Regions from separate parts of the Stenotrophomonas sp. LMG 10879 genome, predicted to be linked through region 1. Evidence: predicted binding sites of a transcription regulator. Region 1 holds the regulator's gene; each other region holds the start of a gene.
What was found. Region 1 encodes FliA, which starts transcription of late flagellar genes. Its sites were predicted from a motif close to TAAAGTTTNNCNNNCNNNGGCCGATAA; they were not measured.
Positions count from the first base shown of each region.

Region 2: CR919_RS13795 (methyl-accepting chemotaxis protein) is a predicted target of FliA. The motif match lies at 2,308-2,334, and genes of this name have one in related genera.
Region 3: CR919_RS21435 (methyl-accepting chemotaxis protein) is a predicted target of FliA. The motif match lies at 1,800-1,826, and genes of this name have one in related genera.

Region 1 covers NZ_PEJT01000001.1:175,015-181,672, forward strand. Annotated here, with positions in the region: gene CR919_RS00690 (chemotaxis protein CheA) at 1-434, opposite strand, end outside; gene CR919_RS00695 (protein phosphatase CheZ) at 437-1,042, opposite strand; gene cheY (chemotaxis response regulator CheY) at 1,042-1,434, opposite strand; gene CR919_RS00705 (RNA polymerase sigma factor FliA) at 1,454-2,197, opposite strand; gene CR919_RS00710 (P-loop NTPase) at 2,194-3,081, opposite strand; gene flhF (flagellar biosynthesis protein FlhF) at 3,068-4,687, opposite strand; gene flhA (flagellar biosynthesis protein FlhA) at 4,833-6,658, opposite strand, start outside.
Region 2 covers NZ_PEJT01000008.1:86,016-92,673, forward strand. Annotated here, with positions in the region: gene CR919_RS13780 (histidine kinase) at 1-676, shown strand, start outside; gene CR919_RS13785 (response regulator transcription factor) at 673-1,311, shown strand; gene CR919_RS13790 (arylamine N-acetyltransferase) at 1,327-2,160, opposite strand; gene CR919_RS13795 (methyl-accepting chemotaxis protein) at 2,363-4,900, shown strand; gene CR919_RS13800 (sulfite reductase flavoprotein subunit alpha) at 4,987-6,658, opposite strand, start outside.
Region 3 covers NZ_PEJT01000008.1:177,948-184,605, forward strand. Annotated here, with positions in the region: gene CR919_RS14230 (response regulator) at 1-678, shown strand, start outside; gene CR919_RS14235 (NAD(P)-dependent oxidoreductase) at 821-1,714, shown strand; gene CR919_RS21435 (methyl-accepting chemotaxis protein) at 1,950-4,484, shown strand; gene CR919_RS14245 (DUF2628 domain-containing protein) at 4,557-4,943, opposite strand; gene CR919_RS21215 (hypothetical protein) at 5,162-5,332, shown strand; gene CR919_RS14250 (TonB-dependent receptor) at 5,390-6,658, opposite strand, start outside.

The DNA.
Region 1 (6,658 bases):
ATCAGGTCACCACCGCCGGCACCCGGCGTGGCGGCCGAGGGCGCAACCGCGCCACCGCCATGCACGTCGAACTGGGCGACCAGTTCGGGCGGGGCAAAGCCGGGCTCGGTACCCGAGGACACCGCGTCAAGCATCGACTGCAGGTAGTCCAGTGATTGCTGGGCGGCATCGAAGTGATGTGCCTGCAGTACGGCCTGGCCGGCACGCGCGGCGCCCAGCGCCTCTTCGGCGGCGTGGCACAGTTCGACCATCGCGGTGATGCCGAGGAAACCTGCGCCGCCTTTCAGCGTGTGGTAGCCACGGAACACCGCGTTGAGCTGTTCATTGTCCTGCGGTGCCTGTTCCAGCGACACCAGCTGTTCGCCGAGGCGATCCAGGATTTCCTGGGCCTCGATGATGAAATCGGCAGTGATGTCGTCGGCTACCGCGCCCATGGTTACAGCCCCAGATCCGACAACAGGTCGTCGGCGTCGTTCTGCGAGACCGCATGGCGGTCCAGCCCTTTCAGTGCCGGCCCGGCCAGTTCCGGGTCGGTGCGATGCTGTTCCGGCGGCAGGCCGAGCGCGCCGAAGCCTTCGTGCACGCGGCGGACGATGCCCACCACGCGGCGGATGATCTGTCCGGTCAGGTCCTGGTAGCTCTGGGTCAGGGCGATCTCGGTGAGGTTGTGGCGGATGCGGTCCAGCTGCACGTCCTGGCCCGGCTGCAGGCCATCGGCGCGCAGCTGTTCGGTCAGGTTGCGGCACTCTTCGGCCAGGTCCAGGGTGCGGTGGGTGGCCTGTTCGGTCATCGCCACCACGTGGTCCAGGCGCGCGCAGGCGTCGTCCAGCTCGCCGGCTTCATCGGGCACGGTCGGCAGTTCGCCCAGTGCCTGGCCCAGTTCGCGGGCCAGCCGCGAAAGGCCGCTCATCATCGGCTGGGTGCGCAGCGCCACCAGGCCGTCGATGCGCTGGCGCCAGGCCGCCTCGTCGCCGGATTCCAATGCATCCAGGGCTTCCTGCAGGCGCAGGGCGAGGGCGCTCTTGTCGACCGTGGTGTCCATCAAGCGCTGGCCGCCAGGCGTTCGAAGATCTTGCCGAGCTTCTCTTCCAGCGTCTGTGCGGTGAACGGCTTGATGATGTATCCGTTCACGCCGTTCTGCGCCGCTTCGATGATCTGCTCGCGCTTGGCTTCGGCGGTCACCATCAGCACCGGCAGGGTCTTCAGCTTGGCATCGGCACGGATCGCCTTCAGCAGTTCGATGCCGGTCATCACCGGCATGTTCCAGTCGGTCACCACGAAGTCGAACGGCTGGCTCTGCAGCAACGACAGCGCGGCATGCCCGTCCTCGGCTTCGGCGGTATTGGTGAAGCCCAGATCGCCCAGCAGGTTCTTGACGATACGACGCATGGTCGAGAAATCGTCGACGATCAGGATGCGCATGTTCTTGTTCAAAGCAGAGTTCCTTTGTTGATCAGCTCTCGAGGCCGGCGTCGGCCGCCTCGAAAATCTTCAGTCGGCCACGCAGGCGCAGAACCGCCTGGCCGTGGATCTGGCAGACCCGCGACTCGCTCACGCCGAGCACTGCGCCGATCTCTTTCAGGTTCAGTTCCTGCTCGTAGTAGAGCGACAGCACCAGCTGTTCGCGCTCGGGCAGGTGGCCGATGGCATTGCCCAGCTCGCGGCCGAACTCGCCGCGTTCCAGCACCTGCTGCGGGGTCGGGCCGCCCTGGGCGACGGTGTCCAGCTCGCCCTGGTCTTCGATGCGTGATTCCAGGCTCAGCACCTGCCCGCGCGAGGCGTCTTCCATCAGGCGCAGGTACTCGGGCAACGGCATCTCCATCGCGGCGGCCACTTCGGTGGCGCTGGCGGCGCGGCCGGTGCTCTGCTCCAGGCGGCGGATGGTGGCAGCGGCGTCGCGGGCACGGCGGTGCACCGAACGCGGCACCCAGTCGCCACGACGGATCTCATCGATCATCGAACCGCGGATGCGGATCGAGGCGTAGGTCTCGAACGAGGCACCCTGGTCGGCGTCGTAGCTGCGCGACGCTTCGATCAGGCCCATCATGCCGGCCTGGATCAGGTCGTCCACTTCAACGCTGGCCGGCAGGCGTGCGGCCAGGTGGTGGGCGATGCGCCGCACCAGGTCCGAGTGCTGGGCGATTACTTCATTGGCCGCCGTGCGCTGGACCTCTCTGTACTGGGCGGCGCCTTTCATGCGGCCACCCCACGCTGCTTGATGATGCGTTCGAGGAAGAACTCGACGCCACCGCGCGGCTCGGTCGGTGCCTGCCAGCGAGCGGTGCGGCGGGCGATCTCGGTGATCGCCAGTGCCGACGGGCTGGACGGATAGGCCTTCACCACCGGCTGCTGGCGCTGCACCGACAGGCGCAGCCAGTCGTCCTGCGGCACGCAGCCGAGGTAGTTCAGCGAGACATCGGCGAGGAATTTCTCGCAGACGCGGGTCAGCTTCTCGTACAGCACGCGGCCTTCGTTGGGGTCGCGCACCATGTTGGCCACCACCTGGATGCGGTCCACGCCACGCTCGCGCGACAGCACCTTGATCAGGGCATAGGCGTCGGTGATCGAGGCCGGTTCGTCGCAGACCACCACCACGGTGTCCTGCGCGGCCTGGCAGAAGGTCAGCACGCCATCGGTGATGCCGGCGGCGGTGTCCACCACCATGATGTCCAGCTCGCGCTCCAGTTCGGAGAACACGTTGACCAGGCCCACATGCTCGGCCGGGGCCAGCTCGGCCATGTGCCGGCGGCCGGACGCGGCCGGCACCACCAGCACGCCGTTCGGGCCTTCGATGATCACGTCATCCAGGCTGCAACGCCCAGCGACCAGGTCGGCCAGGGTATTGGTGGGGCTCAGGCCGAGGATCACGTCGATGTTGGCCAGGCCGAGGTCGGCATCCAGCAACAGGGTGCGTTTGCCCATGCCGGCAAGCGCCACGGCCAGGTTGGCCGACACGTTGGTCTTGCCGACGCCGCCCTTGCCGCCGGTCACGGCAATCGTGCGCACAGGGCCGAGCGGCTCGCTGCGGGTCGCCGTCAGCGGGAAGGTGGTGGTCAGCTTGGCGTACTCACGCGACGGCATGGTTCAACTCCGGGTTGCAGGGCATATCGGCCGCGCGGCGCAAATCTTCAAGGCGAAGTACAAGATTGGCTGCACTGGCCCGGTGCAGGTCGTCCGGGACGTCCTGGCCATCGGTCACCCAGGTGATCGGCAGCTTGTGGTCCACCGCCACCGACAGGGCGTTGCCGAAGCGGCCGGTCTCGTCCAGCTTGCTCAGCACCAGGCCCTGCAGGTTGGCCGCGCCGAAGCGGCGCACCACCTCGTCCATGTCGCCGAAGCTGGTGTTGGCCGGCAGCACCAGCAGGGTGCGGACCTGGCGGGCAGCGCGCAGCCACTGCAGCTGGGCGGCCAGTGCGCGGTCGCGCGGGCCCAGGCCGGCGGTGTCGATCAGCACCAGCTTGTAGTCCTTCAGGCGCTCCAGCAGCTGGTCCAGATCGGTGCCGCTGTTGGCCTCGTGCACCGCGATGCCGAGCTGGCGGCCATAGCCGTACAGCTGTTCACGGGCGCCGATGCGCATCGTATCGGTGGTGACCAGGGCGACGTCGCGGGCGGCATGGGCTTCGGCGAAGCGCGAGGCCAGCTTGGCGATGGTGGTGGTCTTGCCGGCACCGGTCGGGCCGACCAGAGCGATCACGCCGCCTTCCTCCATCGGGTCGACCGGGGCGATCGGCAGCTTGCGCGAGATCAGCCCCAGCATCAGGCCGCGGCCACGATGCGCTTCGGTTTCCAGCGGAATCTGCATGGCCACGTCGCGGGCGATGCCAGCGTCGAAGCCGTACTCGTCCATCAGGTCCAGCGCGGTGGCGCGTACCGGGCAGCCGCGCAGGCGCTCATCGGTGAAGCGGTTCATTTCGCGCTCGATCACCTGGCGCATGCCGGCCACTTCCTGGCGCAGGTGGCGGATCTCGGCGTCGTCGGCGACCAGGGTGAGGGCAGGTGCCGGTGCCAGCGCCGGCAGCGGTGCCGGTGCAGCTTCCGTCGGCTGCACGGCAACCGGCGCATGGGGTGCTTCGTCTTCGGGCGCTGCGGCGGCCTGGCTGGCAACCGGCAGCGGCGGCGGCGAGACTGCCGGCAGCTGCGCGCTGTCTTCCAGCGGCGGATCGATCTGGAAGCGGGCGCGGTTCACCGCGGCAGCTGCGGCCGGCAAGGGCGCAACGATGGCGTCGGCAAACGGGGCGAAGATCTGTTCCGGCAGCGTCGATTCATTGACGGCGGCGCGCGCCAGCGTAGCGGCGAAACCGGTGCTGCCACGGGTCGGCACGATTTCGTCGGCGCTGTCGAGGGTGCGGCCGGTCGCGCCGACGGCAGCGCGGGCGAGGGCGGCGACGGCGGAAGTGGTGGCTGCCACCGGCTCCGGTGCCGGGGTGTTGCTGCGACGGCGGGTGACCGCGGCGATCACCGCGTCGGCGGCGGTACGCGGCTTCGGTGCGGGCGGCGGCGCCACGTCGCGACGCGACGCTTCCAGGGCGCGCTGCACGGCGCTCTCATCGTAGTTGGCGGCTGCCACGATCTCGATGCCTTCCTCGATCCGGCGGTTGGACAGGATCACGGCGTCAGGACCATGTTCCTTGCGCACCAGGTTCATGGCCGAGCGCATGTCGGCGGCGACGAATCGTTTGATTTTCATGCTGTGGTCACGGGACGAAGTCGGCGGAGTGGCGGTCGGAGAACGCGGGTGGTCGGTGGTCTGCACGGTTCGGGTTCCCCTTGGAATCTGTCTGTTGCGGGTGTTTGAAAGTGGTGTCTGTTTTCTGGCGCTTTGCAGGGCGGCGTCAGCTGATCGTTCCGACCAGCTTCAGGCGCTTGTCCTCCGGCACCTCGCTGTAAGCCAGGACCGACAGCGACGGAACGCTGTGGCGGACCAGGCGGGCCAGCGCGGCGCGCACCGGGCCTGGTACCAGCACCACCGCGGGCTCGTTGCGGGCTTCCTGCTTGCTGACACATTCGGCCAGGCTCTGGTGCAGTCGCTCAGCGAGTCCGGGTTCCAGCGCGGCGCCGTTGCCCTGCGTGGACTCCTGCAAGACACGTTCCAATTGCGGGTTGAGGGTGAACACCGGCAGCTCCGCCGACATTCCGGCGATCTCCTGCACGATGAAGCGGCCCAGCGCGGTGCGCACAGCGGCGGTCAGCGTGGCCGGGTCCTGGCTGTGCGGGGCATGTTCGACCAGGGCTTCGGCGATCTTGCGCAGCTGGCGGATCGGAATGCGCTCGACCAGCAGGTTCTGCAGCACGCGCACCACCGCCGACAGCGGCAGCGCCTTCGGCGTCAGATCTTCGACGAGCTTGGGCGCGCTCTTGGCCAGGTTGGCCAGCAGATGCTGCACTTCCTCGTGGCCGAGCAGTTCCGGTGCGTGCTCGCGGATCAGGTGCGAAAGGTGGGTGGCCACCACCGTGGCCGGGTCGACCACGGTGTAGCCCAGGGTTTCTGCCTGGGCGCGCTGGTGCGGCTGGATCCAGGTCGCATCCAGGCCGAAGGCCGGGTCCTTGCCGGCGATGCCTTCCAGCGGACCGAGCGCACTGCCGGGGTCCAGCGCCAGTTCGCGGTCGGGATGGATTTCGGCGGTAGCCACCGGCACGCCATGCACCAGGACCCGGTAGCCGTTGGCCGGCAGTTCCAGGTTGTCGCGGATGTGCACCGACGGAATCAGGAAACCGACGTCCTGGGTGAGCTTGCGGCGCACGCCCTTGATGCGCGGCATCAGTTCGCCGCCCTGGTTGCTGTCCACTAGTGAGATCAATCGATAGCCGACTTCCAGGCCCAGCGGATCGACCGGGCGCAGTTCATCCCAGCTCAGTTCCGCCGTGGGCGCGGGGGCCGCGGGGCGGCCCAGCGCGTTCAGTGCGTTGGTTTCGCCTGCCGCGGCGTCGGCCTGCGCTGGTGCCAGGCCCTTGCGGTACACCTTCCAGGCGATGAAGCCGAGGATCGCGGCCAGCGTCAGGAAAGCGACGTTGGGCATGCCCGGCACCAGGCCGACCACGCCGAGGATGCCGGCGGTGATGGCCAGCGCACGGTACTGGCCGAACACCTGGCCGGTCATTGCCTGTGCCATGTCCTGCGAACGCGAGGCACGGGTAACCAGCATCGCCACCGCACTGGAGACCAGCAGCGCCGGCAGCTGCGCCACCAGGCCGTCACCGATCGACAGCAGGGTATAGGTGGCCGCGGCCTCGCCGAACGGCATGCCATGCTGCAGCACGCCCACGGCCAGGCCGCCCAGCATGTTGATGAACAGGATCAGGATGCCGGCGATCGCATCGCCGCGGATGAACTTGCTGGCACCGTCCATTGCGCCGTAGAAGTCGGCTTCCTCGCGGACCTCTTCGCGGCGCAGCTTGGCTTCCTCGCGCGTCAGCAAACCGGCGTTGAGATCGGCATCGATCGCCATCTGCTTGCCGGGCATGGCATCGAGGATGAAGCGTGCGGTCACTTCCGAGACGCGGCCGGCGCCCTTGGTGATGACCACGAAATTGATGATGGTCAGGATCGCGAACACCACGATGCCGACGGCGTAGTTGCCGCCGATCACGAATTCACCGAACGCGGCGATCACCTTGCCGGCCGCTTCGTGGCCGTTCTGGCCGTTGAGCAGGATCACGC
Region 2 (6,658 bases), on a different contig from region 1:
TGCGCTCACGGCGCACTACGCGCGCAGCACCGCACTGGCCCGCGATGCGTTGGCCCGGGTCAATGCGGACCTGCTGGCCACGCGCGCGCTGCTGGCCGACAGTGCGCGTGATGCCGAGCGCCTGCGACTGGCGCGTGAACTGCACGACGTGGCCGGACACAAGCTCACCGCCATGCGCTTGAACCTGCGCGCGCTGGCCGCCGATCCGGCGCTGGCCGGACGCGATGGTCTGCTGTTGGCCGAACAATTGTCCGGTGAGCTGCTGACCGACATCCGCCAGGTCGTGCAGTCGATGCGTGATGATCGTGGCCTGGACCTCGACACCGCGCTGCACGCGCTGGCTGCGCCATTCCCACGCCCGCGCCTGCAGGTGCAGATTGCCGAAGGCCTGCGGGTGACCGACCCGCAGCTGGCCGAGACGGTGCTGCGCCTGGTCCAGGAAGCATTGACCAATGCCGCACGCCACGCCGATGCCGGCACCGTGTGGTTGACGATGACCGAAGAGGATTCCCGCTTGCGTGTTGATATCCGCGATGACGGCCAGCGTGCTGAGCGCATCAGCGAAGGCAATGGCATTGCTGGTATGCGCGAGCGTCTGGCCGTGATGCAGGGCGAGCTGCAGCTTGCGCGCACCGAGCAGGGCGGCATGCACCTGATTGCACGGTTGCCGGCATGAGCACCGCGGCGATCCGCATCGCACTGGCCGACGACCAGGCACTGGTGCGCGCCGGCCTGCGCGCGTTGCTGCAGGGGCTGGGGATGCAGGTGGTGCTGGAAGCCGAGGATGGCCAGGCACTGCTGCAGGGGCTTGCCACGCACCAGGTGGACGTGGTGCTCAGCGATATCCGCATGCCCGGCCTGGATGGCATCGAGGCACTGCGCCAGCTGCGTGCGCGTGGCGACAGAACGCCCTGCCTGCTGCTGACCACCTTCGACGAGAGTGACCTGCTGCTGCGTGCCAGCGAGGCCGGCGCGCAGGGTTTCCTGCTCAAGGACGCAGCGCCGGCAGACCTACGCGAGGCCATTGAGCGGGTCGCTGCCGGCCAGACGCTGCTGTTGCCGGTCAGCACCGAACCGGTACGGGCACGTTATCGATTCCATGACGAAGCGCCGCCCAGCGATACCTTCGGTGAACGCGAAGTGGCGATCCTGCGGTTGCTGGCCGGTGGCTACAGCAACAAGGAAATCGCGCGCAGCCTGTTCCTGGCCGAGGGCACGGTGAAGAACTATGTATCCAGCCTGCTGGACAAGCTGGGTACGCGTGATCGCACCCGTGCGGTGCTGAAGGCGATCACCCTGCGCATCATCTGAGCGCCGACAACGGCGCTACACGGACGCGGCCCGCGACCGCTGCAGCCAGTCGGCGATGGCCGGATCCAATCGCGGATCATCCGGAAGGCGCATGCCGAAGCCCTGCTGCAGCACCTCGCGCACGTCCTGTACATCACGCAGCGGGCGCTTGGCCGGCACCTGGCCCGGGCGATATTCGGTGTAGTTGCCGCTGCCGATGGTGCGTCGCCAATCCGGTCCGGTCAATGATGCACGCAGTTGGCCAGGGAAGCTCGACTGCGGATGCGTACACACATACCAGTTGCCTACCTCGTTATCGATCGGCGCCGGTGCCTGCAGGTCGAAACGGTACAGCGGCCGCCAGTCGTCACCGGCCTCAGAGGCGAGCATGTAGTCGCCATCCTCCAGCCGCTGCACGCGGTAGCGCTCATGCGGTGTGTCCTGGACTGCGGTCTCATGCAGGCGCAGTGGCACGGTCGGGGTCAGGCTGCCGAAGCCGGTATCGACCAGCCAGTCCTCGCCCAGCAGATGCACCCGCAGCAGCAGGTGCGTACGCGCGGTCAGCTCGCCATCGGCGGCTGACAACAGCACACGTGCGCTCAGTGGTCGCGCATCGAAACCCAGGGCCTGCAGCAGGGCCAGGAACGCGCCATTGAGTTCGAAGCAGTAGCCACCGCGCTGCGCGTGCAGCAGCTTGTGCTGGACGCTGTCCAGGTCGATGGCGACCGCGTCGCGCAGCAGGCTGGTCAGGGTCTCGAACGGCAGCAGGGCGTTGTGGCGCTGCTGCAGCAGGGTCAGCCCGGCCAGGGTAAGCGGTGGTGGGGCATCCAGCTGCAGTCGCTGCAGGTAACGGGAGACGTCGACGGACATGGCAGGCACCACGGGCAGGGGCCTCCACTGTGCTACCGCAACCGGGGTTGAGGTCAAGCGCGGCGCGCCGGTGTCATCCCCCGGTCGCCTGCGGCCGGTACAACAGCGACGACTGGCCACTGCCCGCGGCAGGATTCAATCCACCGCTAAAGTTCTGTTGAAACCGGCCGATACAGGTGCGTCCTTCCGCCTGGAGCCTGTCATGTCGGCCGTCGTTCCCCACCTTCGGTCCCTGCGTAGCCGCGTTGTCGGGTTGCGTTCCCGTTTCCCTGGCCTGCTGCGCTGGCTGCAGCCACATCGACTCGGCGTTGCCGACAAGCTCAAGGCGACGTTGCTGGTCTGCAGCCTGGGCCTGGTGGCCATTGCCGCCGTCCATGCCTGGACCAGCCATGCGAGTACGCAGGCGGCACGTGACCAGGCCAGCTACCAGCACGGCAGTGACCGCGTTGCTTCGCTGGCGGCGCGGGTGGCCGAGGCCCGGCGACTGCAGACCCAGTATGCGCGCAGTTTCGATGCTGCGGACCGCAGCCAGTTGCTGGCCACGCAGCAGATGTTGAAGCAGGACCTGCAGGCGTTGCGCGGCATGCCGATGGATGCGGGCCGGCGCAAGGCGCTGCAGGCGATGGCCGAGGCGGTCGATGCCTTCTCACAGGGCATCGCCGCATTGTTCGAGCGGGTGGATGAGATGGGACGCGGCGATGCCGGCCTGGCCGCGCAGCTGCAGCAGGCGGCCGACGCGCTGCAGGCGCAGGTGGATGCGCTGGAGCGGCCAGCGCTGTCCCTGCATGTGCAGCGGATGCGGCGCCAGGAAGCGTTGCTGCTGCTCGATGGCGATTCCACCCACGCCGATCGTGCCAGCGAAGAAAAGCTGCCCTTCGACCTGGCATTGGCTGGCCTGCCCGCCGAGGTGCAGGAACGCGTACGCAATGGCATGGAGGCCTACCAGGCTGCATTGCTGGGCTATACCGCCGCGCGCGTCGGCCTGGACGTGGAGGCGCAGTCGCTGCTCGAGACCGCGGCGGCCGTCGGCCCGGCACTGGCCGCGTTCCAGCAGGCCCAGGTTGCGGCACTGGAACAGGCACAACTGCGCCAGCGATCGGGCGCAAGGATGGCCAGCGTGCTGTTCGTGGCTACCCTGCTGCTGGTGGCCGGTGTGCTGATCACCAGCCTGGTGCTGGTGGTACGCGCGGTGCGTCGGCCGATCCAGGACACCCTGCGCTTTGCAGGCGATATCGCGGATGATCGGCTCGACACCACGCTGCGCGTGCACAACGCCAACGATGAGATCGGTCAGCTCGCGCAGCGCCTCGTCGACATGCAGCAGCGCCTGCGTGCGCGGACCGAGACCGAACGCGCGTTGGCACGCGGCAACACGCGCGTGCGGCAGGCGCTGGACAGCGCCCAGACCGGCCTGATGGTGGTTGATGCGGAAGGGCGGGTGGCCTACGCCAACCCGGCGCTGCTGCAGTTGCTGGATCTTTCCGCAGAGACATTGCTCGGCAGTGACGCGGTCCGCCTGCATCCGGCGCTGGCGGGACTGATCGGCGTCCGTCAGCGCGAAGAGCGTGAGATCGGCCACGCCGGCACCCGCTACCAGTTGATCGCCAATGCCATTGTCGAGGACGAGCACTTCCTTGGTGTCGCGGTGGAATGGCGCAGCCGCGCGCTGGAAACGCTGCTGGAAACCGAAGTGGCGGCGCTGGTTGATGCGGCAGCGCATGGCGAACTGCAGGGGCGCATCGCGCTGGACGGCAAGCAGGGCTTCGTGCGCACGCTGTCGACCAGCATCAACCGCCTGCTGTCCACCTTCGAGACCAACCTGGGCGACCTGCAGTCGCTGCTGGCCGCGCTGGCACGCGGTGACCTGAGCGTGCGCATGGAGGGTGACCTGCAGGGCGTGTTCGCGCGCATGCGGGATGATGCCAACGCCACTGTCGCGCAGCTGGGCCACATCGTCACCCGTATCCAGCAGGCCACTGTGCGCCTGGATGTGGGCGTGGGCGAGATCGTTGCCGGCCATCACGATCTTTCCCAGCGCACGGAACAGCAGGCAGCCAACCTGGAAGAAACCGCAGCATCCATGCATGAGCTGACCAACACCGTCGGCCGCAATGCCGACGCCGCGGGGCGTGCTGACGGACTGGTACGCGACGCCGCCAGGGTTGCCGAGCGCGGCGGCACTGCGGTCGGCCAGGTGGTGGCGACCATGCAGGGCATCAGCGCGTCGTCGCGGCGCATCGGCGACATCATCCAGCTGATCGATGGCATCGCCTTCCAGACCAATATCCTGGCCCTCAACGCGGCAGTGGAGGCCGCGCGTGCAGGCGAGCAGGGCCGCAGCTTCGCGGTGGTGGCGGCCGAAGTGCGCCTGCTGGCGCAGCGCAGTGCGGATGCGGCCAAGCAGATCAAGGGGCTGATCGAGGATTCGGTGGCGCGGGTCGGTCAAGGCAGTACGCAGGCCGAGCAGGCGGGCACGACGATGGACGAGATCGTCAGCAGCGTGCAGCAGTTGGCCGGGCTGCTGGCCGGTATCCGCAGTGCCTCGCACGAACAGCATGCGGGCATCGCCCAGGTGAACCAGACCATCGTGCAGATGGAGGCCAGCACGCAGCGCAATGCGAGCCTGGTGGAAGAAGCCGGCGCATCGACCGCGCAGATGCAGGCCCAGGTGCAGGCGCTGGCCGAAGCGGTGGGCGTGTTCCGAATACAGCCCGAGCGTCGGGCGCGGGCGGCGGCGTGATGGCCTGATCGCCTTCGCCGGGCGTGGCCCGGCGCTACCGTTGAAACCCAGGGCGGGTAGCGCCGGGCCATACCCGGCGAACGGACTCAATACACGTCGCGCCGGTAACGTCCGTTCTCAAGCAGCGTTTCCACCGCGTCATCGCCCAGCGCCTCGCGCAGCACCTGGTCCACGCCTTCGGCCATGCCGTGCAGCGATCCACAGACATGGATCACCGCACCGCGTGCCAGCCACGCGTGCAGCTCATCCACCGCGGCGCGCAGTCGATGCTGCACGTAGCTGCCATCGTCGACGTCACGCGAATACGCCTGATCCAACCGCCGCAGGTGTGCGTCAGCCTGCCATCGGATGATGTCCTCGGCGAACAGGAAGTCGTGCGCGCGCTGGCGCTCGCCGAACAGCAGCCAATGACCGTGCTCACCGTGATGCGCCGCTTCGCGCAGCAGGCTGCGCAGGCCGGCGATGCCCGTGCCATTGCCGATCAGCACCATCGGTGCACCTGGCTGCCGATGGAAGCCCGGGTTGCGATGCACGCGGGCCGCAACTGCACCGTCCAACGGCGCATGCAGCGCCAGCCAGCCCGAGCCCAGGCCGGCGCGGCCGGCTGCGTCGCGGACCAGCCGCACCACCAGCTCCACTTCGCCATCGGCGGCGCAGGAGGCGATGGAGTACTCACGCCCGGGCAGTGACGGCAGGCCTGACAGCCACAGCCCTGCATCCTGCACCTGCAATGCGTTGCCGGGTTCGGGCAGCACCCGTTCGCTGGCCAGTTCCAGCAGCGTTCTGGTACCACCGTCGATCAGTACCGGTTGCAGGGGATCCAGGCCATGCGCCCGAAGCACCGCGTGCACATGCATCGCGTCGTGGCGTGGTGCGATCTGCAGGATGTCGCCTGCCTGCCAATCGACATCAGCCGGCGGTGCCAGGCGGATCTTCCAGATCTGGCCACCGACGCTGCCGGTGTTGAGCAGGCTGCGGCCGAGCAGACGCCAGTCATGCATCACCGTGGCCGCTGGCAGCGCGTTGTCATCGGTGTCGATGCCGGTCAGTCCGGCCAGCTGCAGCTGCCACTGGCGCAGTGCCGTCACCGAAGCCGCATCGACATCGATTCGCGCGAACAACGGCTGTGCACCCGCGCGCGTCAGCCAGTCATCCATCTGCATGCCGAACCCGCAGAACCGTTCGTACTGGTGGTCACCCAGCGCGAGCATGCCGTAACGCAGCCCGGCAAGGTCCGGCAGCTGTGCCAGCAGCTGGCGTGCGCTGCGCCGTGCGTTTTCCGGGGGTTCGCCATCACCGAAGGTGCTGAGCACGAACAGCGCCTGTGTGGTGGCCTGCAGCTGCGTGGCAGTCATGCGCGCAAGCGGCAGTACCTGCACCCCGTGGCCGGCCGCCTGCAGCTGTGCCGCCGCACGCCAGGCCAACTGTTCGGCCAGGCCGCTCTGGCTGGCATGCACCACCAGCCACGGCGTGCCGCCGGCGTGGCGTGCTGCTGCCGGAACGGTCTGCCGCAGCGCGCGCGCGGCGCGCTGGCCGCGGCGTCGGTCCAGGTACAACAGCCAGCCGGTGATGAAGAACAGGCACATGCCCAGGCTGCTGAGCATCACCACGATACGTCCGGGCATGCCGAAGAAGCTGCCCGAGTGCAGAGCGAACATGCTGGTGGTGAGCTGGCCGCCGGCCCCCTGGCGCGCGTAGGGGCGCGCGTCGAGAACCGCGCCGGTGGCCGGGTCGAGCTGCAGCAGGTCATGTGCGCGG
Region 3 (6,658 bases), on a different contig from region 1:
GAGTGCGGTGACGGAGTGTCTGCCGTGGCAGCCATCCGCGCGCAGTCGCCGGACCTGGTGTTCCTGGATGTGCAGATGCCTGGCATCACCGGTCTGGACGTGCTGGCCACCATCGGCGCCGCGCGGATGCCGGCCACGGTATTCGTCACCGCCTACGAGCAGTATGCGGTACGCGCATTCGAGGCCAATGCACTGGATTACCTCGTCAAGCCCTTCAGTCGCGAGCGTTTCGCGGCCACCTTGCTGCGCGCGAAGTGCCGGCTGGCCCAGGCCGCCAATGCCGCCGACAACACGCGCCTGCTGCAGGCGCTGGATGTACTGCGCAGGCGCGAGGATCATCTGCAGCGTATTGCCGTACGTGATGGCGAGGCGATGCTGCTGCTGGCGGTGCAGGACATCCTCTGGATCCGCGCCAATCGCAATACGGTGCAACTGCATCTGGCCGATCGCGTGCACGAGCTTCGCGAAACCATGAACAGCCTGGCTGAACGGCTGGATCCCAGGCATTTCGCCCGGGTGCATCGCTCGGCCATCGTCAACATCGCGCGGGTCAGGACGATCCACCCCTGGTTCAATGGCCATCACGTACTCACCCTGGAGAACGGCCAGCAGCTGCGCATGAGCCGCTACCAGAACGACGCCTTCCTGCGGCTGGTGTCGGCCCGCTCGGAGGCGTGAGTGCCTGCTGCCGGGCCAAGCGCCGCCGACCCGACGGCGATGGCATGCAGAATGTCATCGGTTCCTATCGCCGATGCCATCGGGCTTGCCTAGAATCGAGGCATCCCGGTAGGTCCCGGGCGCTGTCGAGTGAATGGATTCAATGAAGATTCTGTTGACCGGAAGTTCCGGGCGGATAGGGCGCGCGATCTTCGGTGCGCTGGCGGGTGCCAATGAGGTGGTGGGGCTGGACCGCAGTCCCTTCGCCACCACGCGCGTGATTGCCGATGTCACCGATCGCCGGGCGCTGGAACGCGCCGTGCAGGGGGTCGACGCCGTGATCCATACCGCGGCGCTGCACGCGCCGCACGTGGGCCTGGTGCCTGACACGGTGTTCCAGCAGATCAACGTGGAGGCGACCGCGAACCTGCTGCAGCTGGCGCGCGAGGCCGGCGTGCAGCGCTTCGTGCTGACCAGCACCACGGCGTTGTACGGCCATGCCGTGGTGTCGGGCGGCTGCCGTTGGATCGACGAGGACACCGAGCCGCTGCCACGCACGATCTACCACCGCACCAAACTGCAGGCCGAGGCCGCTGCCGAAGCGGCGGCAAGTGCAACGTTCACCGTGCGCGTGCTGCGGATGGCACGCTGCTTCCCCGAGCCGCCTGACCGCATGGCGATGTTCCGCCTGCACCGCGGTATCGACGCGCGCGACGTGGCCAGCGCCCATGCCGCGCTGCTTCACGATGAAGGCGCGCCCTTCCAGCGCTACCTCGCCTGTGCGCCGACGCCTTTCCGGCGCGAGGACTGCCTGCAGCTGGCCGCCGATCCGCGCCAGGTGCTGGCGCGCCGCGCACCGCTGCTGCTGGCCGAGTTCGAGCGCCGTGGCTGGCCTCTGCCGCTCAGCATCGACAGGGTCTACGACAGCAGCCGGATGCGTGCAGCACTGGGCTGGCAGCCGCGGTTCGGTCCAGAGGACGTCCTGCAGCAGTACGCCGCGGGCAGCATCGAGGTCCTGCCCCGTGCGGAATGGATCCGCGACCGCGTCGCCGAATAAAGGCGCCGGACAGAACAGGCGAGCGGCACAGGCCTGCGTCGACGGCCGCAGCTGAGCAGGTTCAGGTTTGTCCGCGCGGTGGGCCTCAACCTCGCCCGGCCATGGCCGCTAACCCGGTGCGCGCCTTCCCGCGCCGGGGTCCGATCCGGCGGGGCAGGCGGCCCGCGCGATGGATCGCGCATCTGCGCGGTGCCCTGGTGGCACCGGTCGACCTGAACTGCCTGCGGATCCTTCCATGCCTCCTTCCCGTTCCGTCGCTGCCCGTCGCCCCGGCAGCATCGCCCACAAGCTGATGCTGGGCACCGCGGTGATCGCGTTGCTGTGCTTCGGCGCGACCGCGTTCCTGATCTATCACCAGGCCAGTTCGGCGCTGGTGTCGTCCTCGCGGCAGACCATGGCCAGCGAAGCCCGTGCCGAGGCGCGCCAGGTGGCTGCCGACCTGGGCACGGCCTTCGCCAGCAACGATGCGATGGTGGAAACCGTGCTGGCCCAGCGTGCGCGCGGTGATGTGCCCGATCGCGCCAGCCTGGCCAGTGTCATCGGCGAGCAGCTGCACGCGCACCCGGAATGGCTGGGCAAGAGCACCATGTGGGAGGCCAATGCCTTCGACGGCAAGGACGCCGAGTTCGTCAACAGCGAGGCGCACGACGCCACCGGCCGCTACATGAGCTACTGGGCCTGGCAGGACGGCAAGCCGCAGCAGTCGACGATGACCGACTACACCGAGACGCCCAGCGGCTCGGGCAACTGGTACATGGTGCCCAGCCGCGACAAGCTGCCGCTGGTCAGTGAACCGTATGCCTACGACATCGGCGGCAAGCAGGTGCTGATGAGCACGCTCAGCACGCCGATCGTCGAGAACGGTACCTTCCTCGGTGTCTTCACCGTCGACTTCTCGCTGGACGCGCTGCAGAAGCACCTGGCCACGCTGACGCCGATGGGTGCCGGCCGTGTCGAGCTGCTGTCGCCGAAGGGCGTGGTGCTGGCCTCGGCCGATGCTGCCGAGATCGGCAAGCCGCGCACCGATGCCGCCACCCTCGGTATGCTGGCGCAGATCGCCGCCGACAAGACGTACGAAGCGTTCGAGCCCGACGCTGCCGGCAACGTCCGCCTGTACGTACCGCTGCAGGTGGGTGACGCGCCGCAGCGTTTCGCGCTGGGCGTGGTGGTGCCGCACGCGGTGATCATCGCGCAGGCCCGTGAGCTGCTGTGGATCATCCTGCTGGTGGGTGTGGTGGCCGCGCTGGTGCTCAGCGGCGGTGTCTACCTGCTGCTGCAGCGGCTGGCCGTGCGCCCGCTGGCGCAGGCGGTACGCATCGCCGGCGACGTGGCCGCGGGCAAGCTGGATACCGCCATGCCGGTGCTGGGCAACGACGAAGTGGGCCGCTTGCTGGACGCGATGCAGGGCATGCGTGGCCAGCTGCAGGCGGTGATGGCCGCACAGGCGGAGATGGCGCGTCGCCATGATGCCGGTGAAATCAGCTACCGCATGGATGCCTCGGTGTTCCCGGGCGAGTACGGCCGCATGGTGGCCGACAGCAACCAGCTGGTGGCCGACAGCAACGCGGTCACCCAGCGCCTGGTCGAGGTGATGCAGCGCTACGCGGTGGGCGACCTGAGCGTGGACATGGAGGCACTGCCGGGCGAAAAGGCGGTATTCACTGCGGCCATGGCAACCACCAAGAGCAACCTGGCGGCGATCAACGAGCAGATCCAGCAGTTGGCCGCCGCCGCAGCAGCGGGCGATTTCGCGGTGCGCGGCGATGCGCAGCGCTTCGAGCATGATTTCCGCCGCATGGTTGAAACCCTGAACACCATGATGCAGGTCAGTGACCACAACCTGGCCGCACTGTCGACGCTGCTGCGCGCCATCGCCGCCGGTGACCTCAGTACGCGGATGGAGGGTGACTTCCACGGGGTGTTCGCGGTGATGCGCGATGATGCCAACAGCACCGTGCAGCAGTTGACCCAGATCGTCGGCCAGATCCAGCAGTCCGCTTCCAGCATCCGCCTGGCCGCAGGCGAGATCGCGTCGGGCAACAGCGACCTGTCACGCCGCACCGAACAGCAGGCGGCCAACCTGGAAGAAACCGCCGCGTCCATGGAGGAGCTCACCTCCACCGTGCGCCAGAACGCCGATCACGCCCTGCAGGCCAACAAGCTGGCGGCCTCGGCCGCAGGCGTTGCCAGCGAAGGCGGGCAGGTGGTCAGCCAGGTGGTGCAGACCATGGAGCAGATCGAGACTTCTTCGCAGCGCATCGCCGAGATCATCTCGGTGATCGATGGCATCGCATTCCAGACCAACATCCTGGCCTTGAACGCAGCGGTGGAAGCGGCGCGCGCGGGCGAACAGGGCCGTGGCTTTGCGGTGGTCGCCAGTGAGGTGCGCGCGCTGGCACAGCGCTCGGCAGGCGCAGCCAAGGAGATCAAGGAGCTGATCGACGCCTCGGTCGGCCATGTCGGCGCCGGTGCGCAGCTGGTGCATGGCGCCGGCCGCACGATGCAGGAGATCGTCGGCCAGGTCGGCCGGGTCAACGAGATCATGGCCGAGATCTCGGCCGCCTCGCGCGAACAGTCGGCCGGTATCGAACAGGTCAACCAGACCGTGGTGCAGATGGACGAGACCACCCAGCAGAATGCTGCGCTGGTGGAAGAAGCCACGGCGGCGGCGCGGGCGATGGAAGAACAGGCCGAGCAGCTGGCGGTTGCGGTGTCACGCTTCCGCCTGCAGGCCGACAACCGCCCGACGGCCACGTTGCGCGCTGCCTGACCGGGGCCGTGAACGACGACGCCCGGCCGAGGCCGGGCGTCGATGTGCTGCTGCGCTGTCGAGCGCTGCGGCTTAGAACATGCCTTCGAAGGGGTTCCAGCTGGTGTTGCCCTTCACCTGTTCCAGGTAGTAGCTGTAGTTGGTGCTCGACGCCACCAGGAAGTTCATCGCGATGAACAGTGCACGGGCCACGATGTCCGGCAGCACCAGGCTGACCGCGATCAGCACGATGTTGATGCCGATCACCACCAGCGCCTTGCGCCACATGCCCAGGATGAACAGATAGATCGCGCCGAAGAAGAAGGCGAAGAAGTTGAGGTTGATCTTCAGGCGGTCGCCGAAGGACAGCGCCTTCCACGCCTGCTTGAAGCCGGGCTCCTTGGGGGCGCCGTGCTGCTGGAAGAAGTTGAAGCGGAACTGCCACTTCGGGCTGAAGCGGCTGAGGTCAACGGTATTCATGTGAGTAGGGACTTCCCTGTTAGGAAAACGTTTTCATGATAAGTGAGTCACATTCAGCAAACCAGCTTGGAGCGTCAAAATTGTGACGTTCCTACCGCGAAGGGCTTGCGTCCCGGTGCCGCACCGTCACCCATCCGCCTTGTTTTTAGGATAGGGTGCGCAGTTCCGCTGCCACCCCGGTGTTTCATGGGTAGCAGCGGTATGTCCATGGAGGTTGCATGACCACACCCGCTACACCGGAAAACGCACCCGGACCGGTGCTCCTGCCGACACCCGAAGTGGTGCAGGCACAACAACTGCTCGCCCGCCAGCAACTGGCGGTGGCGATGGACCGTGCACGCATCGCGGCCAGCCGCGATGCGGCGCCGGCGGTGCTGGAAAACGACTGAGCCTGGGAAACCAGCCGCGATCGCGCTGGCCTGTTGCCAGCGCGATCACAGTGCGCGTCAGAAGCGCGCGGTCATGCTGAGGAAGTAGCTGCGGCCCGCCACGAAGTAGTCGGTGGCGCCGTCGGCGTAAAGCTTCTTGTCGGCCAGGTTGCTGACGCCGCCGCGCAGGGTCAGCACCTCGTTGACGTTCCAGGCAGCGGTCAGGTCATACAGCGTGTAGGCCTTCAGGAAGGTATTGACCACGCCGGTCTGCTTGCCGGTGTACTGCGCCGACAGGCTGCTGGAGAACACCGTGTTCGGCGTCCAGTCCAACGACGAATAGCCTGAGAACTCCGGGGTGTCGATCAGGTTGCGGCCGGTGGTCAGGTTCTTGGCTTCCTTCATCCAGGTCGCCGAGGTGCGCCAGCGCCAGTGATCGCCGAAGCGGAAGTTGAGGTTGCCTTCCATGCCGCTGGTGCGCGCGCGCTGCACGTTGCTCATGCGCGTCCACCAGTAACCGTTGAAGAAGCCCAGCGCTTCGTATTCGATCTTGTTCCTGAAGTCGGTATGGAAGTAGGTCAGGCCGGCGTCGACCAGATCGTTGTCGAAGCTGACGCCGATCTCGCGGTTGGTGCTGGTTTCCGGGTCGAGGTCGGGGTTGCCGGCCATGTAGCAGCCGCCACGCACGTAGCCCAGCGGGTACAGCGAGGTGCAGCCGCGGCCGCCGGACTGGGTCGCCGCGCTGGGCGAATTCTCGGTCAGGCTCGGCGCGCGGAAGCCCTTGGAGACGCCGCCACGGATTGTCCATTGCTCGCTCGGGTGCCAGACCAGGTAGGCGCGCGGACTGACATGGCTGCCGAACTGCTCATGGTGGTCCAGGCGCGCGCCCAGGGTCAGGGCCAGGGTGCGGTGCAGCTTCAGCTCGTCTTCGACGAACAGCGCCCAGGTATCCACTTCCAGGGTGGAACCGACCACCGGTTTGCCGGCGTAGTCGATCGGTGCCTGGCCGATGGTGTCGGTGTTGGTCAGCTCCTGGCGCTTCCATTGGCCGCCCACCGCGAACTGGTGGTCCACGCCCAGGGTGAAGGGCGTGCTCAGGCTGCCTTCGATGATCGTATCGGTTGCCTCGGAGCGACCGGTAGCGCCGATATCGTTCTTGTACTCGGTCCAGTACGCGCTGAGCTTGGAGGTACCGAAATCCCACTTGCCGTCGTGGTTCAACGCCAGCGAACTGCGCTTGAGCTCACTGGCACCCCATGCACCCTCGTCCTGCTTTTCCAGCGCCTGGGCGATGAAGGCCTGCTGCACGCCATGACCCGCTTCCAGCGACACTTCCTGTGCCTCGCT